Regions from separate parts of the Paenibacillus sp. FSL K6-1230 genome, predicted to be linked through region 4. Evidence: riboswitches for the same ligand, from Rfam matches in the RefSeq annotation. Region 4 holds a riboswitch; each other region holds the start of a gene.
The links. A riboswitch is a leader RNA that binds a small molecule or an ion and turns the genes downstream of it on or off. The one in region 4 is predicted to bind thiamine pyrophosphate.
Positions count from the first base shown of each region.

Region 1 (5,258 bases), 870 kb from region 4:
CGAACTGTCCTGGCTCCACCGTCAAGGAGAGGTCCTGTATTACGGGTAGCCATCCACTACGACTGTGGAAGCCGGCGCTAATCCGGTCTACCTGAAGTGCGGCCTGCGGTTGCTCTGTCTTCATCTGCTCATTCCTCCTTGAACCCTTTCACTTACTCACTAATTCAAAAAGACTACAATGTAGATGTGATGATATTGATGCACGTCGTGTCATGATGTAGTGCACATCATTGGTGCATTTTCGTGCGTATTTTCATGAATACATTGATTACTATCTATGATCACTGGCTATGACCGCTAGCTACGACTACTGGCTGTGCTTGCTGCTATTGCTTGCGTTGTGGTTGCCAGCGGACCAGCCACTTCTCCAGCAATATAATGATCAGGAACATAAGCAGACTCAGAATCACAATAATTCCGATGGCTGCGAATACGAGATCAGTACGGTATGCCGCCTTTTGCAATAGCATGTAGTATCCGATACCCTTATCTGCGCCGATCCATTCGGCAATAATGGCGCCCATGACACTATAAGTAGCGGCGATCTTAATGCCTGAGAATACCGACGGCAGCGCATGAGGGAGCTCCAGTCTGGCAAATATCCGCAACCTTCCGGCCCCTGACATTCGCATGTAATTCATCATGGTGCGATCTGTCTGCATGAATCCGTCCATGGCTGCAACAGCAACCGGGAAGAAGCAGACGAGTGTGATCACCATGAGCTTAGGCAGAAGTCCGAACCCGAACCAGATCATAAGCAACGGGCCGAGCGCAATAATGGGAATATTCTGGCTAAGAATCAGCAAAGGATACAGCGATGTTTTGAAAAATGGAATCATGTGCAGCACAATGGCAATCAGCAGTCCGATTGTTGAGCCAATGGCGAAGCCCCCGAGCATCAGCTTGACGGTCGCCCAGGTGTGTCCAGCGAGCAGGGCTGATTGAGCTGCCCCTTCGGATATAATCCGAATCGGACTGGGTAACAGCCAGGCCTCAATGTTCAGGAAGGTCGCTGCAGCCTGCCATAGCGCCAAAAAGAAGAGGACCGCCACAAGTGGCGGCCACACGCGCTGTAGCCAAGAGCTCCGTGAAGGTCCCCTACGGCTCATGGACGATATTTCTCAGTCAGTTGATCCATGCTGATCCCCTTCGGATTATGTGCGATCTTGATCTGAGAGATCACGCTGGGGCTTCCCGCCTCGATGAGGGCGGTATGCATGTCCTTAACTACCTTCAGTAGCTCGTCGATGTTTCCTTCCATCGTAGTCTCCAGCGGATGAACCTCGTGCTTGACGCCGGATTGCTGAATGACCTCGATAGCACGGTCTACATAAGGGATGGAATCCTCCCCACCGGGAGTCTTGGGAATAACCTGAATGCTAAGCAATGTATCTGCCATGTTAACTCTCACCTTCTTGGTTGAATTTTTAATCCATTATTGTCACCGTTATTGTCCTTGACATTGCGGCAGGAAGTCATTCGTGAATGCTTTATCTACCTCAAGCTCCTTATCCAGTAGCTTGCGTTCGAACATCCACTCGGCATAGCCCTGCCATACTTCCTGTTTCTGCAAGCCCCACTGTGAGGCGTCATCCTGATAGCGGGGACTCAGCCATGTTTGAGAGGCGCGAACAAGCTCAGGGTTCAGCTCTGGCACGGCCTGGATCAAGATGTCTGCTGCCTCCTCAGGATGCTCAATCGTATACTGATAGCCCTTGGCTGTAGCTCTCATGAAGGCCTTTACGAGCTCGGGATCATTCTGGATTGTCTGTTCATTGGTTACAATGACTGGTGTGTAGTAGTCCAGCTTGTCTGAGTAGTCCTTGACATATAGCATATCAAGCGGCTCGCCACGTAGCTCCGCCTCAATTCCTGTCCAAGCGTAGAAAATCCATGCAAAATCAATATCTCGTTTGACCGCGGTGAAGAAGTCTGCACTCCCCATGTTCACCATTTTCACCTTGCTAACATCGGCCTGCTCAGTCTCCATAATGGATTTCATCACTGCTTCTTCAACGGGGGAGCCCCATCCGCCATAGCTTTTTCCCTCAAAGTCCTTGGGAGAATGGATATTGCGATCCACCGGAGCGGCGAAGCCTGACGTATTATGCTGAATAACCGCGGCAATGGAGACGAGTGGTACATCCTGTGTACGAGCCTGAGTCACACTTTCCTGATAGCTGATGCCAAAAGGAACCGCGTTGGAAGCGACCATCTGATCGGCTCCGCCAGATCCTGGCTGCACAATCTCTACTTTCAGCCCCTCTTGCTCATAATAACCTTCTTGCTGGGCTACGTATAATCCTGTGTGGTTCGTATTCGGCGTCCAGTCGAGTACGACCTTGATAGCCTTCAATTCCGGAGTGGAGCCCGAGGCTCCTTGACTGGAGGACTCCCCAGATTCGCCAGCCGGTGATGTAGGTGCTGCGGCTCCACAAGCGCTCAGCAAGAGCAGAAGAGCCATCAGAAGGGCCGTCCCTGTCCATTTAACAGACATCCGCCGCTGTTGAGCTGTTCTTGTGCTAGAAGAAATTGAAGTACCAGTAGATCGTGTAGTGCTTCGTAATTGTGTCATGTAGAGCATCTCTCCTTTTTTCTTTACCCGCAGGTTAAGCATAGTATTCTTCAACGATGGGTACTCTATGGGACTAGCAGCTCCTAATTTGGAGTGAATCTGTACATCTGCCGAGCGAACACAAAAAAACGCCCCGGACCGGGACGTATGCGATGAATAAGGAGCATGGCCATCGAACGGGATGGACATGGACTAAGGCTTCCTACGCTGGCATTATCCAGATCAGGTTAAAGGGTCAGTGTCATTTGCGGGACACAATCTCAGCCGGCCGATTCCAGCACCCCTGACAGGGTTATGAATTTTTTGTGCTACAGCCAGCATATGTAGATATGTGTCTGCACAGGTGTAATTATAGGCCTTTCCACTCCAGCTGTCCATAGTGGGATATAGTTGATGTGGGCAGAAGATATGTTGCCTAGGGGCTTTCTCTATACAGCGGTGACATCGGTCTCGGTTCAAGGGCTCAGGTTCAGGATTCGGTTCAAGGCAGAATAGACAGGGTACAAGTAAGTGATGCATCATTTCGAACAAATGTTGTGAATAATACCAACAAAAAGGAGCGGATGATCATGGGTACAGCAACAAAAAATCGTGAACAACTGGAGCAAAGCATCATCAAGGCTCTGGAGCAAAATTCTTATTGCTCGCTAGGTACTGTCGAAGGCGGCAAGCCAAAGGTGCGCTACATGGCCCTTTTCAATAATGGTCTGAATATTCATCTGGCTACGAGTCGCAAGACACATAAAGTGGAAGAGCTCAAGGACAATCCGAATGTGTATTTGCTGCTTGGCTATGAAGCAGGAGGTACTAAGGAAGTTGTTGAGGTCGAGGGGACCTGTGAGATTACGAAGCAGGAGTCACTGCGTCATGAGCTGTGGAACGATGAGCTGAAGCAGTGGTTCTCAGGCCCGGATGACCCAGATTATGTGATTCTGGATATTACACCTGCTCGTATTGAGTACACAGGTCAGGGCATGGAGCGCCAGGTCTGGGAGAAGTAAAGCATAAGGTTGTTAATAAGACCGTCAGGAATTATCCTGGCGGTCCTTATTAATTTTTCTAAAAGATTTTTTCTAAAAGATGATTGCTGGGCTGTGGAAGTCTTCTCTAGCGGTTGACTGCCCAATCCTTTTTATGAAGTGTATAATAGTTATACTTTTCATGATCAATATCGATAATGTGCTGAAAGCTAAATCCACATTTTTGTATTACTCTATTTGATGGAACGTTACCCAATAAAGCAACAGCACTAAGCACTGCAACGTCTGTATGGCCAAATAAATATTCGATCATTCCTTGTGAGGCTTGGGTTGTGAAGCCTTTACCTCGATGGTCCTTAGAGATTGCATACATGATTTCTCGATTTGGCGCTGGTAATTCCTCCTTAATTCCTGAACAACACCAACCGATAAATTCCCCGGTCTCTTTCAAAATAATTCCTAATCGTAGACGTAGCTCACCAATGTCTTCTCTTTGCAATACAGCATTCAAAAACTGTTTATTTTCTGGGATTTCATAGTTGATAAACCAATCTGTCCGTTGCTCCTTCGATACGTTCCAGCCTGGCAAAAATTCATGTATTTCAGGCTGCCAGGTGAGTGAATGAAAATCGTCTAGATCAGCAACTAAGAATTCTCTTAAAATGATATCCTTACATTCAATCGTAAAATTGTGTTCTGCGGAATGTGAACTTAGATTCGCGTTCATATACATCTCCCTCTAATTGCTGTGTTATTATCAATCTGCCATCTATAGATTATTTGGCTTATCTGGCATACCACTCACCTACTTTAATATGTGCAGGCTGATCCAGCCTCTCTAGTCTATTGAATCATATAACATAAATAATACCAATCAATGTCCACATGGAATCGTGAGGCTTAAGCTACTACCTGCTCTCATTCCTTGGCTTCTCCATGCTTGTTCCCACGTTCACATGACTATTCTTGTAAAAATAACGTTAACGTAATGTTTACATATCTCTATTCAATTGACCCAAGTTAGATTAAAATGTTCAGTGAATCGTACATTTGGATTCGGTTACATACATATTGTACGGGAGGGGTTATATTTTGAATTCGCGAAAAAGTCTGTACAAGGGATTGGCTGCGGTCTTGCTGGTAGCGAATGTCTGGGTACTGCCCAGCTGGTCTGCATCTGCGGCGGAAGGTAATGCTACGGTCAAGCTACGTATTATGGAAACAACCGATCTACATGTCAATATGGTTAACTATGATTATTACGCGGATAAGGCCACAGATGAGTATGGTTTTGCCAAGACAGCCAGTCTGATCAAGGCGGCTCGTGAAGAGGCACCGAATAGCCTGCTGTTCGATAACGGGGATCTTATTCAGGGGAATCCGCTGGGCGACTATGTAGCCAAGGTAGACCCGCTGAAGCAGGGGGAGACTCACCCGGTATACAAGGCCATGAATCTGCTGGATTATGACGCCGGCAACCTGGGAAATCATGAATTTAACTATGGACTAGACTTCTTGAAGCAAACGCTTGAGGGAGCTAATTTTCCATATGTGAACAGCAACGTGTACTATGCAGAGGATCAAGAGAAGAATTACTTCACACCCTATGTGATTCTGGACAAGACAGTCAAGGATGAAGCAGGCAAGGAGCATACCGTCAAGGTAGGTGTGATCGGCTTCGTACCGCCACAGATCAATCAGTG
Region 1 is NZ_JBBOCK010000001.1:453,906-459,163, forward strand. Features, by position in the region: gene MKX74_RS02045 (ABC transporter ATP-binding protein) at 1-124, opposite strand, end outside; gene MKX74_RS02050 (ABC transporter permease) at 327-1,109, opposite strand; gene MKX74_RS02055 (MTH1187 family thiamine-binding protein) at 1,106-1,399, opposite strand; gene MKX74_RS02060 (ABC transporter substrate-binding protein) at 1,448-2,497, opposite strand; TPP riboswitch at 2,758-2,870, opposite strand; gene MKX74_RS02065 (pyridoxamine 5'-phosphate oxidase family protein) at 3,145-3,576, shown strand; gene MKX74_RS02070 (GNAT family N-acetyltransferase) at 3,683-4,282, opposite strand; gene MKX74_RS02075 (bifunctional 2',3'-cyclic-nucleotide 2'-phosphodiesterase/3'-nucleotidase) at 4,648-5,258, shown strand, end outside.
Region 1: linked by a shared signal. The riboswitch ahead of MKX74_RS02060 (ABC transporter substrate-binding protein) and the one ahead of thiD (bifunctional hydroxymethylpyrimidine kinase/phosphomethylpyrimidine kinase) in region 4 are both predicted to bind thiamine pyrophosphate.

Region 2 (5,258 bases), 2.0 Mb from region 4:
AGCTTCAAGCAACGATTCCGAACCTACCCGCTGGTACACCAGCGAACATAAGTATCCGGTCACTAAATAGTAGCGGACTAAGTGTAACAAGCTCGACTTATGGCCTTACACTGCCAGATCAGGTTGGAGGGCTAAACGTAAGCGATATTAAGGAGAACTCAGCTGTGATTAGTTGGGCACCCGTTCATGGAGCTACAACATATAAGATCAGTGTGAATGATCGTAAATATACGGTTTCGGGCACCCATTTTGTTGTTCGAGGATTAACCGGAGGAACTACGTATCATTTTCAAATTACTGCTGGGAATACGTCTGGATTCGGAGAGAGTTTAAAGGGACGTTTTATTACACAACCAACACAGGTCGTGGGTTTTACCGCAGAAAATCCAGAAGACCGATCGTTCACATTGACATGGGAGCCTGTTAAAGGTGCAACAAAGTACATCGTTTACCAAGGGAAAGAGGAGCTTGGCGTTGTGAGCGAGGCACGCATGTCAGTCTTGAAACTTGAACCTGGAATTAACTATACGTATAAGGTCATTGCTATAAATGAGTCAGGTAACGGGTTACCAGGGGAATTCTACTGGAGGACATATCCGAGCCCTGTAAAGCAGAACGATGTATGGATGAAGGACATTACAACGTCAAGGGCTACCGCAGAATGGAATCAGATATCCGGAGCGGATTATTACCAAGTTTACTTAGATGGAAAGCTGTTAGGCGACACGATGGACTTGACATACTCTTTTGAAGGCTTTGACAGTTCAGAGCGTCATGTCGTCAGCGTTGAGCCTGTGAATAGCAGTGGCACTAGCGAGCCTTATGAGGTTAGCTTTGAAACCTTGCCTGATAGTGGATTTTCAGTTGAGGTGGAATCCAAGCACACTTCTATTACGATAACAGTCGGAAATACCCAACCTAACGATACGATTGTCATTATGAATAAAGGGATGGTCATTTACAAAGGCAGAGATCCTGTGTTTGTATGGGAGCCGCTGAAGAGTGGAACAAGTTACGAACTGGACATCTGGACGGAGAACGGCCAAGGGGCTAGGAGCTCAACGAAGAATATTAAGGAACGTACCAAGTCCAGTGCTAAGACATTTACTCCTATGACAGCTACCACTGAGATGATTAAGGAAGACAATGTTATAAATGCTGGATCACAAATTAAAGATTCACTAGTTACCATACCAGCCCCAAAGGGAGATTTAGGGGATGAGAGTAGCAATTTTTCTGGTGCAGGATTTAAAGACATCGAGCGTACTTTCAATCGTGCCAAAATACAAGAACTAGCTGACCGAGGTATTGTAAAAGGAACTTCTGACAGGACGTATGAGCCGGAACGGGAGGTCACCCGAGCAGAATTTACAGCTATGATAGTTCGTGCCCTACAGTTGCCTGAAGAGGATACGATATTAACGTTTAAAGATATTCAGCCTACTGAGTGGTATATTCCAGAGTTGAAATCGGCAATTAAGCATGTGGTAGCACGGGGGTTTTCGGATGATGTATTTGCTCCTGATCAATTGATTTCAAGGGAACAGGCCTCTAAAATGCTTGGGAATGTCACTGAGCAAGACGGAACGGCAGGGGGAGAAGAGCGATATAATGATGAGCTTCTAATAGCAGGGTGGGCCCGAGAAGAAGTACTGGGACTCACACAGCTCTCCTTGCTTCAGGGATATCCAGACGGAACTTTTCGTCCGAAGCATTACGTGACTCGTGCAGAGGCAGCCGAGATGATCTATAATTTGCTGCATTATTTGAACTGAGACGTAGAGGCTACCCGCACAGCACTTTACAATTTTCAATGTGTTATGATACGATTACATCATCTTCCAATTCGGATCAAGATTTGAACTTAACTAGCTCTACAATAAAATGTGAAGCAGTATATAGTCATTCTTGACTAGTTATAAGAGTTTGATCATTTAGTTAATAAGCGTTGTTAAAAGAGAATATCATGTATTCTCCTAACTACCCGTTATTGATCTGCAGCTAAAATGAATAATTAAAAAGACAACACTAGGGGAGCCGAGCAACTGGCTGAGATGGAACAATTGTGTTCCGGACCCTTTGCACCTGATCTGGATTATGCCAGCGTAGGGAAGTGGTGATAATTGGATGCATTTAGACAGCTTGACTTGAGCTTACTTTGTATAAGCTACGGTTTTGTGCGTATTGGCTTTGGGTCTTACGGGTATACGCATTGGCCTGTCTATTGTATATCCTTGAGCTTATTTCACCACTTTCCTTCTGGAAAGTGGTTTTTTGTTTTCCCTTTACTTTCATATTTGTTTACTGCTCGGGACTAGTACTTTGTAATGTGAAAGGGGCAATTATTGATAGAAGTATATGTCATTACAGAGGGAAAAGGGGGCATAAAGCTACTAGGGTAAGTTTTGGCTTGCTAATATTTTGAATAGGAGGAGATAAAAACATGAGGCTAAAGATTAATGGGCAAGACATGACGTTCGGAGCACATATTAATCGGGTTGATCAGCTGCTGAGCGAGCTCGATTTACAGGTGAAGACTGTTGTAGTAGAGCTCAATCGGAGAATTTTGGTGCGGGATATGCATCATCAAGCAGTATTGTGTGACGGAGATCGAATAGAGATTGTCCATTTTGTAGGCGGTGGTTAAACATGTTGCACATAATATTCAAACAGAGTAGCTCCTGATTACTGCTGGATACAGGTATTTGTATATCTGGATATACACAAACACGTGTTTGAAGCATCTAAAGGTGAAAGTGTTGCATTAATTGTACGATGATTGAAACTGAAGCAGAGGGGATTTATCAAGACATACTGACCTGTTAGTGTTATGGGCTGTCACGAAATATTTCAGGTGTTCCATATGAGAAGGATGCAACAATTGCACAGCTCCCCCGGTTCCCGAATTGTATGATATGATTAAGTGTAGAAGTGATCAGTCATTCCTTTGCATTAACCTTATCTTGCATACCGTCATCTGTTCCTCTCCGCTGTAGCATAGGGACAAAAGTACGGACAAAAATAAGGACAAAATGGGGCCAGTTATCGCGCTCCACTTTCCGCTCCTTACTGTTATCAAGAGTTCGCTGGTTCCTTAACAATAGCAAAGTCAACGAGTAGACTTGTGAGAGTAGAACCAGTGAGTAGAACCAGTGAGTAGAACTAGGGAGTAGAACTAGGGAGTAGAACTAGGGAACAGATCCAATTAAGCTCCGTTGTTCTTAGGGGTAGATACGGATCTAAGCTAGCAATGATTATGATCAAGCCACAAGCTGTGGCAAGCAGCCCATCGGAAGGAATGGTATGTACGTGAGTGAATCAGCAGAACCAAGTGAAATTCAAGATTACCAAGACCACCAAGACCACCAAGACCACCAAGACCACCAAGACTACCAAGACCACCAAGACCACCAAGACTACCAAGACCACAAGCAGGCTGACAGCGCTTATGATATGGAACGGTACTCAAGACAAATCCGTTTTGCTCCGTTCGGGAGTGAGGGCCAGCGGCGTCTATCAACCTCGCATGCACTCATCATTGGTGCGGGTGCCCTGGGTACAGGGATAGCGGAAACCCTTGTCCGCTCAGGCATTGGTACCTTAACGATTGCAGATCGTGATTATGTCGAATGGAGTAATTTACAGCGTCAGCAGCTGTACGATGAGAATGATGCGATCTCACGAACGCCAAAGGCGATTGCTGCTCTTAATAGACTTTCTGCCATCAATTCCTCGGTGAAGATCCATGCGCACGTGCTGGATGTAAATGTGGAGGAACTGGAAGAGCTCATTGCTGGCGCAGACATCATCATGGATGCGACCGATAATTTTGATACAAGATTACTGATAAACGATATTGCCTGTAAGTATGGCATCCCTTGGATCTATGGTGGATGTGTGGGAAGCTACGGTATTACTTATACATTTATACCAGGGAAAACGCCTTGTCTGAGCTGCCTGCTGGGTAGTGTTCCACTTGGTGGAGATACATGCGATACGTCTGGTATTTTGCCACAGGCTGTACAACTCGTGACAGCACATCAGACCTCTGAAGCACTGAAGCTGCTCAGCGGGCATGAAGATGTACTACGAGACAAGCTACTCTCATTTGATGTTTGGCGAAATGAGCATGTAGCGATTGGGGTCAATAATGCAAAAAAAGCGGACTGTCCATCCTGTGGACCAGCCCCGCGTTATCCTTATCTGGATGCGGCCAACCGACAAAAAACAGACGTGCTATGCGGGAGAGATACAGTTCAGATCAGACCTTCGCGCAAGCTACAGATTTCGCTCAAGGATATGGCTGAGCAATTGGAGAAAGCGGGTGCTCAAGTAACATTGAACCCGTTTCTGCTATCACTGGATCTTGGAGAGAATCGAATTGTGCTGTTCCCGGATGGTCGTGCACTGATTCATGGCACCAAGGATATTGCGCGAGCTAGAAGTCTCTATCACCGATATTTTGGTTAAGCCTAGCGCTCCCTGAATGTCCAAGAGTGAATCTACCCATACTGATGACGAGCTTTCCTTTGGAGTATAGAGACGGGCTTGTGTTTAAACGAAGGAAGGCTCAGATTGAGCAAACGGGTGAGAGTATTGGAGGACATGATCCTGATCCTGAGTGAAGAGGATAAAATGGAGATTATACTGGCGCTCACAGCGGATGGGTATAAAGTGAAATCTATACACCATCGTGAAGAGGCTGTAGACTGGCTGCAAGCAATGAGTACGGATATCATGCTGATGGAGGTTAAGGGAAGGTTATCTTTGGAGAGTCTGCCACAGGATATTTTAACTGCGCTGAGGATGTGCGCTCCGCACATTCCTGTAATTTTCCTACTAGATCGCTACGACCCTGAAAATGTAGTTGCCAGCTTCGAGGCTGGTGCCAAGGACGTAGTTCATGTTGCAGAGGATACCTCAATTGTCTTGGCAAGAGTACGAAATGTATTACGCTGTACCCGCCCGAGGCATCGTATGCAGAGTGAGCTGGAGATCGGGGATATGATTATTCACCAGGAAATTAGACAAGTGTGGCGTGCTGGAATTGAAGTGGAGCTTACGCCCAAGGAATTTGATCTGCTGCTGTATCTTGCTTTGCAAGTGAACAGGGTATGCAGTCGTCGCGAAATCCTACGACATGTATGGGAGCATGACTATATCTCTGATACGAATGTGGTGGACGTCTACATAAGACATTTGAGGAAGAAGCTGGATCGCGGCCATAGGCAAAAGCTAATTCGCACCAAGCGCGGGAT
Region 2 is NZ_JBBOCK010000001.1:3,318,339-3,323,596, reverse strand. Features, by position in the region: gene MKX74_RS14420 (OmpL47-type beta-barrel domain-containing protein) at 1-1,775, shown strand, start outside; TPP riboswitch at 2,021-2,129, shown strand; gene thiS (sulfur carrier protein ThiS) at 2,444-2,647, shown strand; gene MKX74_RS14410 (hypothetical protein) at 3,245-3,469, opposite strand; gene MKX74_RS14405 (thiazole biosynthesis adenylyltransferase ThiF) at 3,454-4,470, shown strand; gene MKX74_RS14400 (response regulator transcription factor) at 4,576-5,258, shown strand, end outside.
Region 2: linked by a shared signal. The riboswitch ahead of thiS (sulfur carrier protein ThiS) and the one ahead of thiD (bifunctional hydroxymethylpyrimidine kinase/phosphomethylpyrimidine kinase) in region 4 are both predicted to bind thiamine pyrophosphate.

Region 3 (5,258 bases), 1.3 Mb from region 4:
GGTGGGAGAAGTCGAATTATTATGCCTAAGGGAATGCATAGTAGGCCAAAGGAGAGTATGGTTATTCAACATCTGTTGACACAGCACAGACCGTCCCAGCGTCCGAAGCCGCGCAGAAAGCTGTCCGAGCAGCGACGTCATCTTCGTATTGCTACATGGGAGGGTGTTCCCTCGACGATTTTTCAGACGTTGCTTGGCGGGCCGTTCCTGACAGGGTATTTGCTTTATCTGGGGGCGACGTCTAGTCAAATCGGTTTCGTACTGGCCATCACGACACTTGTGAACATCGGCCAGCTCTATATTGCATATGCCATTCAGCGCATTCGTAGCCGAAAATGGACGCTGATCAGCTTCATCATCGTTCATCGCCTCCTTTGGGCAAGCACGGGCTTGATTCCATTTATTTTCCCCAAGCCTTTATGGGTAGGGGTCTACATAACGGTCTATGCGATAGCTTTCTCGGCCAGTGCCGTATCAGGTATGCTCTGGACATCTATGATTAGCGATATTGTTCCCGCCAAAGTAAGAGGAAGACATTTTGGTATCCGTAATACGATCCTGAATGCGCTTGGCAGTGTGTGTCTATTCTCAGGTGGCATACTGCTGGATCATTACCCTGGTGAGACGGGGTTCTTGCTGTTATTTATCCCTATCTGGATTTGTGCAGTGGCCAATATTGTGGCGTTTTTCTTTTATCCGGATTTGCCATTTGAACGCTCTAAGGAAACCGCTTACTTACCTATGCTGCGCAAGCCACTGCAGGATTCAGGCTTCATGCGGGCTTCTGCTTTTCTGGCAAGCTGGCTGCTGCTGCAGACATTGGTTGTGCCGTTATATTCTTACGCCATGCTGGAACTGCTACAAATTAGCTATAGTCAGGTATCCATTATCACGGTTGTGCAAACGGTTGCAATGATGATTAGCTTCTACTTTTGGGGGAACCTGAATGCGCGATACAGCAATAAGCGTCTTCTCTTCTGGACATTGCCGTTGATCGCCGCTTCCTGCCTGTCATGGCTGTTACTCCCGCTTGCACCGGCGCTTGTTGTGCTGCTCATCTCGCATATTTTTCTCGGCATCGGAGTGGGTGGGTTCAACCAGCTTGCCTTTAACTTTACCATTGGGGATACGCCCAAGAGTGAACGGCCAATGTTCATTGCGATGTATTCCAGTATGACGGGGCTTGCCTCCTTCGGGGGACCGCTTATTGGCGGGCTGCTGTATGACCGCATGAAAGACCTTCCCGAGCATCTGGGCTGGATTGAGCTATATGGTTTTCCTACAGGGATTGGAATTCTCTTGCTGCTGCTTGCCATGACGGTAGGCAGACGTGTCTTGCTGGCGAAATCTTGAAATGTTCGATATGATAGAATGCGAGGTTTGCCTTGAATTCTATGTTAATGAATCGGAGATGAATGCTGTAATGGAAAATTTTGAACAGCTACTGGCACAATACGCCGAGCTTGTCGTCAAGGTCGGCGTTAATATTCAGCCTGGGCAGGCATTGCGTGTAACTGCACCTGTGGAGACACTGGAACTGACAAGACTCATTGTCAAGGAAGCCTACAAGGCTGGCGCTAAGCATGTGCACGTAGACCTGGAGGATGATGAGCTGGCCAAGGCCAAATTCGAACACGGCGCTGATGAGGTCTTTGACTTCTATCCGCAGTGGGAAGCCGACATGTTGGAGCGGTTCGCCGAGGAAGGTGGTGCGACGCTGTTCATTAAGGTGCCTAATCCTGACCTGTTCGAAGGGATTGATTCGTCGAAGGTATCCAGAGCGAACAAGGCGGCAGCCAAGGCACGCCGCAAATATAGCGAATATACCCGTAATTCCAAGATTAGCTGGTGTCTGATCAAGGCGCCAACGAAGGCTTGGGCGGACAAGGTATTTGCCGATGTTCCTGAAGCGGACCGTATTCGGGTCATGTGGGATACGATCTTCCGCATGAACCGGGTAGGCGAGGGAAATGCCATTGAGAACTGGCAGCAGCATTTGGCTAATCTGAGAGACATGCAGATCAAGCTAATCGATAAAAACTACAAGAAGCTTCACTTCCGCGCACCAGGAACGGACCTGCAGGTCGAGCTGGCTGAAGGGCATCTGTGGGGGGCCTGCGGTGGTCCCAACGCACGTGGGGATATCTTTGTGCCGAATATGCCGACCGAAGAGGTCTTCACGATGCCGAAGCGTGATGGAGTCAACGGAGTCGTGACAAGTACCATGCCGCTCAATTTGAATGGTCAATTGGTGGAGCAATTGAAGCTGACGTTCAAGGATGGTAAGGTTGTTGAATACTCCGCTGCGTCTGGTGAGGAGCATCTGAAGAATCTACTAGCGACGGACGAGGGTGCGCAGTACCTTGGAGAGGTAGCGCTTGTTCCTCACGATTCGCCCATCTCGAATCTGAACCGTATCTTTTACAATACAGGTGTGGATGAGAATGCATCCTGCCATCTGGCCTTGGGAAGCGCCTACCCGGGAACGATGAAGGGTGGAACGGAGCTATCGGAGGAGGAGCTGCTGCGTCGTGGCTGCAATGTCAGCTTGACACATGTGGACTTTATGATTGGCTCAGCTGAGATGGATATTGACGGAGAATTACAGGATGGTACGGTGGAAGCGGTATTCCGTAAAGGGAACTGGGCGTACTAATTGCTAATTTCTCCTTTACAACAAGGGGAAACCCTGTATAATGAGTACCGATTGGAATACAATTGAATGAGACATGCACTAGGGGTGCCTTTATTGGCTGAGAGACCTGTCCGGTGGACGTGGTTAACCCTTCTTACCCGATCTAGATCATACTAGCGTGGGGAAGTGCAGTGACTGACAGAATTATTAGGCTAATGCTATTACTAGTGTTAGATTACCTATAGGTCATTGTACAGCCGCACGCATACAGCGTGCGGTTTTTTCGTGCGGGTAGCTGTCACAGAAGCATTCCAACGAATCTTCTATGGGAAAGAGGCTGAGCAAAATGAACGAAGGAAGCACCATGAGCAGCAAGGCTGAAGGAAGCACGCAGCAACAAAGTGTACAGGGACAAGCATGTGGGACAAGTCGAATTGTAGGCTGTCGCTTCTCCCTGTATCCCATGAGCAATCATTTCGTGGACATTATCATGGATGCTCTGAGCAAGGTAGACACTTCCAAAGTATGGAGCAAGACGGATGATGTCAGTACCTGTATACGTGGACGAATGGAGCATGTATTCGATGTCACGAAGGCGATCTTCCTGCAGGCGGCGAATAGCGGAGAGCATGTCGTCTTGAATGGTACGTTCTCCATCGGTTGCCCAGGGGATACGGAGGGGGATGTATTCATGTCCGAGAATGATCAGCGAATGAATGAGATGAACAGTGCAGCAATTCCTATTCAGACAGCCGCTCAGTTCGCGCTATATCCGATGGGAACTACCGATTACATGAAAAAAATATACGGAGCTGTAGAGATCGCTCAAGAGCATGGAACCTTCGGTGGAGGTGTGCATTATGCGAGCAGGCTGGATGGTGATGCTAACTGGGTGTTCGCTACCCTGGAGCAGTCATTCACTCATACACAAGAGAGTGTATCTCATGTGGTCATGACCGTGAATCTCTCCTGCAACAGTCCTTCTTCTCGCGCAAGAAAGGAGGAAGCCTAAGATGTCCTCTTGGAAGCTTCGGGATATTATTGTGCTCAGCTCGCTATCTGTCGTGTTCGCGGTCGTATACTTGCTGTTTTTGCAGGTAGGGAATGTTCTGACGGGATTCATGGGACCGATGGGGTATGAGGTCATCTTCGGCATCTGGTTCATCGTGTCCATCATTACTGCTTATATCATTCGTAGGCCAGGGGTAGCCCTGTTGTCTGAGACGATTGCCGGAATAGTAGAGGTGCTAATCGGGAATACCGTAGGACCGATTCTGATTGTGTCAGCAATTATTCAGGGACTTGGCGCTGAGGTGGTATTCGCAGCCTTCCGCTACCGTCGATATAATCTGGCTGTACTTATGCTGGCTGGTATGGGGGCAGCTGTATTCAGCTTCATTTGGGGCTACTTCCGTTCAGGCTTTGCAGCTCTGTCTATGGATCTGGTGCTTGCTATGCTGATTGTACGAATCATTAGTGGGGCATTGCTTGCTGGCTTATTGGGTAAATGGATCGCGGATGCTCTGGCTTCAACAGGAGTGTTACGCAGCTTTCCGATTGCCAAGACTCGTTCGCAGAGCGCATACAAGGCATGACACAGGATAAGAGGAGAACTGGAACGGAGAAGAGAGTGAGTTGCACCCCAAGCTATGCCCTAGAGACTAGAGCGCTGTCTATGTGCTTCGAGGAAGGCAGCTCTGAAATCATCAATGAGGTATCTCTGAACCTGGTACAGGGAGAATTGCTATTGCTTCTTGGTCCCAGTGGTGGTGGGAAAAGCTCACTGGCGCTCTGTTTGAATGGAATTTATCCGCATGCGGTTGACAGCCTTGTATGTGGGGAAGTGTGGCTCTACAACGAGCTGCTACTAGAGGCCAATCCTGCTCAGATCGCTCAGCGGGTGGGGATTGTCTTTCAGGATGTGGATAGTCAATTCTGTATGCTGCGAGTGGAAGAGGAGCTGGCGTTCTGTCTGGAGAACATCGGCTGTCCGAGAAATGAGATGGAAGCTCGTATCGTATCGGCACTGGGGCTGGCTGGGTTAAGCGATTACAGACAAGCTTACATTCACAGTCTGTCTGGAGGAATGAAGCAGCAGCTAGCGATTGCCTGTGCCTTGGTGCTGCGGCCTTCAATTCTGATTCTGGATGAGCCAACCTCGAATCTGGACCCCATTGCTGCTACCGCACTGGCGGCTCGCATTCGTGAGATCCAGCAGGCCGAAGAGCTGACAGTACTGCTTATCGAGCACCAACTGGATGAATGGATGTATGCCGTAGATCGCATTGCCGCGCTTGATCAACGGGGGAGTCTGTTCTATCAAGGATCGCCTCACGAGTACTTTAGAAGGTACTCATCGAAGGCTCAAGAGCTTGGTATTTGGCAGCCCAGAGCTGTTACTTTGCATCGTCAGCTTATTAAAGAGCTTGCTGGGCGGGTCAGCACAGATAGTGATGCCGAGAGTACCAAGCAGCAGGTTATGAACGTACCCATGAGCAAGGAAAGTAGTTCCAAGCTATTGGTTACTGAAGTAGGGTATACCCAAACGCCGACTCTTGAAAGGAGTGCTGAATACGAGCAATTGCTGTTAAGCCAGCATGAAATTGGGGATTGGCAGGCAGTG
Region 3 is NZ_JBBOCK010000001.1:2,658,803-2,664,060, forward strand. Features, by position in the region: gene MKX74_RS11815 (MFS transporter) at 58-1,353, shown strand; gene MKX74_RS11820 (aminopeptidase) at 1,424-2,656, shown strand; TPP riboswitch at 2,727-2,837, shown strand; gene MKX74_RS11825 (YkoF family thiamine/hydroxymethylpyrimidine-binding protein) at 3,000-3,647, shown strand; gene MKX74_RS11830 (ECF transporter S component) at 3,649-4,230, shown strand; gene MKX74_RS11835 (ABC transporter ATP-binding protein) at 4,227-5,258, shown strand, end outside.
Region 3: linked by a shared signal. The riboswitch ahead of MKX74_RS11825 (YkoF family thiamine/hydroxymethylpyrimidine-binding protein) and the one ahead of thiD (bifunctional hydroxymethylpyrimidine kinase/phosphomethylpyrimidine kinase) in region 4 are both predicted to bind thiamine pyrophosphate.

Region 4 (5,258 bases):
GCCGCGCTGGCGGGCATTTTCCAGACGGATGGCTGTAAATTGAGATATTTTAACAACAGTACTCATGCATTCGTTCCCCTTACATCCTTAACTAATGCAGCAGCCATTCTACTGCCTCATCTTCCTTATCTTACTTCCAGTCACATTAGCTTGGCAATGACGAAGCCGAAACTCCTTTTTTCGGTGACCATTTTTTACCTATACCTATAACTGTGCCTTTTCCTGGTTGAAGCGTTAGCAAACTCAACGTTCAAGCCTCCATGCCATCTCCCAAAAATCAAGCTCAAACCGACTACACATCACGAAAATATCCTCCATCCGTTGGTAAACTTCCTCGCTACAGCCTTCTAATAGCTTGTCCGTTAACGTCACAAGGGATTGATTGTTCTCATTATACTCCGAGGATGCATATCCTTTTATCCACTCACCGTAAAATGCATGATCAGCTGCGCCAGGCTTTCGGGCAAGAGCTTGGCCAATCTCTGCATAACTCCATGAGCATGCTAATATGGATACGAGCACCTCTGCTACGCCACCAGCATGTGAGACAGAGAGCATATAATGGGTATAGGCTGCATTTTTCAGTGCTGGTTGTACCTGAAAAACCTGATCCTCCGTAATTCCTAACCGCTGCATATAAGAACGATGAATTTTCATTTCACCATTGAGAATGTTGTCTACTTTTTTACTAAAGAACTGCATTAATTTGGGGTCCTGCGACTTGACGATCCCTAGTGCAAATACACGGGCATACTCGAACAGATATGAGTAGTCTTGTAACAAATAATAGCGAAATTGCTCTACAACTAAGGAGCCGTCCCCAATCCCTGTAACAAAGGGATGCTGTAGACATTCCTTCCACACAGGCTGTGCCGCCTGGTATAGTCGTTCTGTAATAGTCATCAGGTGTTCCTCCAATCCATAATGTAGGTATGATGATGTAGGGTATGATGCATGTACAATGTACGAATCATGTATATATCTTATTGAGCATCCATCAAGCCATCCCTCCCGTGACTAGGAAGCAGCATGGCTTAGCTGCGCTGTGAGATCATTTGCTGTGCTAGCTGTAGTAAATGTGCAGTGGCTGCGCCTGGATGTGGCTGTGCAAATATAGCAGAAATGATTGCGACACCATCTACCCCACTGCGCGAGAGCTGTAGCACATTCGTGTCATCAATGCCCCCAATAGCAACGACAGGGATGCTTACGGCATCTACAATTTCTTGTACGTCAGCAATGCTTAAATACTCTGCATCGTTTTTGGTAGTGGTGTTAAACACAGCTCCGACCCCGATATAATCAGCTCCTGCTGCTTCTGCATCCTTTGCGCTAGCTACTCCATTGGCGGAAATGCCAAGAATTTTATCTGGGCCGATCAAGGACCGAACATCCTTCCCTACAATATCGGATTGCCCCACATGAACACCATCTGCCCCGCATTCCAGGGCGACTTCAATATTGTCGTTGACTACAAAGGGAATATGATATTGCTGTGCAAGGCGGCGTAGTTCAATCGCTTCTGCCAAAAATTCCTTGAAGGGCAGCTCCTTCTCACGCAATTGCAGAAAGGTTGCACCATTCTGGAGCACCTCTTCGGTCACTAGTGCTAAGGAACGGCCTTGCAGCCATCGTCGATCTGTAATGGCATACAGCAGCATGGATGATCGCAGAGCTTGCTTAGACCATTTCAATGCGAGCACCCCGATCCAGCACCTGTTCCGTCAGATTAAACATGGCATCAATAAGGTCTGTTCTAAAGCTTGCATTGCCGGTTCCATTTTCCAGACGACGCGCATCTGCTAGCTCACCAGATAGACCCATGGCGGCCATCGCAGCTACCGTTGCCTCAAAATTAGATTCCGATGCGCCTGCGCAGAATGCTCCAATCAAGGACGTAAGCATACAACCGCTGCCCGTGATCCGTGCCATCGTTGCACAGCCGTTATGAACTATGGCATGCTGTGATCCATCGGTTACGATATCCATTGCACCGGATATGGCAATAACACTTCCTGTTTTTTGAGCAAGCATACTGGCGACATCCACTGCTTGAGGAAGATTTTCCTTGGTCACTTGATCGAGTGTACTCACATCTACGCCACTACCCAGCTTTTTTCCAAAGGCGATCGCTTTAATCTCCGAGGCGTTGCCACGTATGGCGGTAAACTGTATTTCGTTCATAAGCTGATGTACAGCATCTAATCTTAAAGATGTACCTCCTGCCGCAACAGGGTCCAGTATGACAGGACGTTGAAGACGATTCGCTTCTTTACCAGCCACCAGCATCGCTTCCAGATCCTCAAGCGTCCCCATATTAAGGACCAGCGCATTGGCCGCAGCCACCAGCTCTGCGACCTCATGCTTGTTGTGAGACATGATGGGGGAAGCTCCGGCAGCCAGAAGAATATTTGCACAATCGTTAACGGTTACATAATTCGTAATACAATGTACTAATGGATTGTTGCTTCGTACAGGAGTGAGGTACTGGGATGGATTCATTGCTATGGCTCCTTTCGTTTATCAATTTTTTGTATCCATTTTGTGATTCGATAGGATATGTGCTTATTTACTGCCACCCTCTGCAATAGCATAGTTATGGTGCAAAGGCCCATTGCCTGCTCCTAGATTCAGACCCGCATGCAAGCAGGCGGTGATGTACGTCTTGGCACGGTCGAAAGCCTCCGGAAGGCTGTGTCCCATGGCTAAAAAGCTTGCAATTGCAGAAGACAGCGTACAGCCCGTGCCGTGAGTATTGATATTTTCTATTCGTTTTGCCCTATACCAGTAAGACTCGCCATCCATCATGAGAAGGTCATCAGCATCCACTAGACTATGCCCCCCTTTCAGGGCAACTGCACCTGTGAGCTTGCATCCGATCGTGTCAGCTGCCCTAAGCATGTCCTCCTTCGTGTTAATCTCGAAGCCACACAATTGCTCTCCCTCTTTCAGATTCGGGGTAATCACTTCTGCCAAGGGGAATAGCTCCTCTTTTAACGCGGTGAGTGCATCATTTTGCAACAATACACTTCCACTTGTTGAGACCATGACGGGATCTACAACAATATGCTCTGCCTGATATTGCCGTAATTTAGCTGCGATGGAGCGGATAATAGCGGCATTGGATACCATACCAATTTTGACAGCATCGGGTCTTATATCTGTAAAAACACAGTCTAACTGCTGCCCAACAAACTCCGGTTCAGACTCAAAAATTCCAACTACACCTGTCGTGTTTTGGGCTGTCAGCGCTGTAATGACACTCATCCCATATACGCCCAAGCAGGTCATCGTTTTTAAGTCTGCCTGTATTCCTGCGCCACCACTGGGGTCAGAGCCAGCAATGGTCAATACAGTTTTCATATGTGTTAGTCTCCTTTCCATGTTCAATGACAAAAAAAAGCGAAACATCCGTAGGACGTTTCGCTGACAAAATAAACTAGTACAATGGTATAGCACGAGCTAACCATGTATAGCATTCTATCGTTGCGTCCCTACGTTGGCATTATCCAAATCAGGTAAGGTCGGTGTAACACCCTCTCAGCCGGTTAAGGCTCCCTTGCAAACGGTAGTATTCAATTATGATCTTAGATGTTCAATATGTCCGAAGTTGAAGTGAGTCTAGTATATCAACAGCTATTTAATATAGTCAATGCAGATTTGACCCTGAGTAGCCCCTGATTGGGGAACTGGGGAACTGCTACAGACCAGCAAGCACCTGATACCATACTCCACGCTTCGAGTACAGTGTTTCGCGCACGGCATCCCAGCCGCCCAAATATTCGATGTCGAACAGGTCCACCGGGTCAGGGAATCGCTCTTTCTCAGCTGCTAGCACCTGCTCATTAACCGAACGAAAACCATGCTTCGCGAAGATCCGTTGCGCCTCATCTGACTGCAAATAGTCAAGAAGTGCCTCGGCAGCTTCACGACTCCCGTGCTTCTCCACATTGGCATCGACAATCGCTGCCGGATTCTCAATACGGATTGTGTCGCGTGGAATGATCACCTCGTATTTTACGCCCTTGGCGATGCGAGCCAGCAGTTCGTTCTCATAGGTAATAATGACGTCGCCTACACCGTATTCAAAAGCCGCCATCGATGCCCGTCCGCTCTTGTCCAGGGACTCCACATTGCGGTGCACATCGACCAGGAATTGCTTGGCTGCGGCGGGACTTTTCTCCCCTTGACGTTCGGACATCTTGAGCCCGGCACCATAGAGCGCATTAATATCCCACTGTGCTCCTCCTGACGTCTTCGGATTAGGGTATAGCACCTTCACACCTGGCTTCGTCAGGTCCGGAAAATCACGAATACCGAGCGGATTGCCTTCCCGCACTCCCATGACAACAATTGAGCGAGTAACCATTCCACCGTATGGCCGTTCCTTCCAGGAGGGAGCAACTAGCCCTGCATCAACGAGCTTTTGCACGTCACCTTCCATAGCCAGCAGCGTTACGTCTGCCTCAAAGCCACCAGCAATCGCCCGTGCCTGTGTACCAGAGGCCTCGTAAGATTCCTGAAAGCGAATCGTCTGCCCGGTCTTCTCCTTGTACTCCTCACGAAAGCGTGGCAGAAGGTCTGCCATCGCATCCTTAACCACGCTATAGGCACCAATGACCAGCGTAACATCAGCCGTATCCCCAGGCGTAGGCTGATCACTGACAGAATCAGACTCTGCCGCTGTACAGGCCGACAAAACCCCCAGGCATAGCAGACAGAACAGTGCAGCCCCTATATGGCGAGTGTATCCAACCAGCTTCCTTCTCATGGCACAGACTCCTTGCTGTTCATCTCAGTTACACAATCATCCCATACATGTTCTATTAGATCATAATCGGCATCGGATCTTCCTTCAGCCTGTTCTCAACCATCCAGCTGCCTTCTTCATTGAATAAATACGCCCGGTGAATGAGTACACGCACATTCTGACCTGGTGTGAGTGTCTCCTTCTCCAGCGAACGATAGGTAATCAGACGCTGGCCCTTGATCTCGACCTCAACCATCCATTCACTCCCGCGAAAATGAAGCTGATGAACCGTACCTTCTTCTGTCGCGGAGCGCAGTGTGAACTCGTGATCCAGCCCCATCTCGATATACTCGGGACGAATTAGCGCCTTGATCCCGGCTCCTGCGGCTTCCTCGAAGCCCCTGAGCGCTGACGCCTCCTCCACGATGGTCGATTCGCCAATGAAGGAAGCAACGAACGGCGTGCCTGGATTTTTGTAAATATCCCAAGGTGTTCCCTTTTGCTCCAG
Region 4 is NZ_JBBOCK010000001.1:1,327,103-1,332,360, reverse strand. Features, by position in the region: gene MKX74_RS05820 (hypothetical protein) at 1-66, opposite strand, end outside; gene tenA (thiaminase II) at 244-903, opposite strand; gene thiE (thiamine phosphate synthase) at 1,035-1,703, opposite strand; gene thiM (hydroxyethylthiazole kinase) at 1,681-2,502, opposite strand; gene thiD (bifunctional hydroxymethylpyrimidine kinase/phosphomethylpyrimidine kinase) at 2,566-3,363, opposite strand; TPP riboswitch at 3,474-3,571, opposite strand; gene MKX74_RS05795 (sulfate ABC transporter substrate-binding protein) at 3,701-4,771, opposite strand; gene MKX74_RS05790 (sulfate/molybdate ABC transporter ATP-binding protein) at 4,827-5,258, opposite strand, start outside.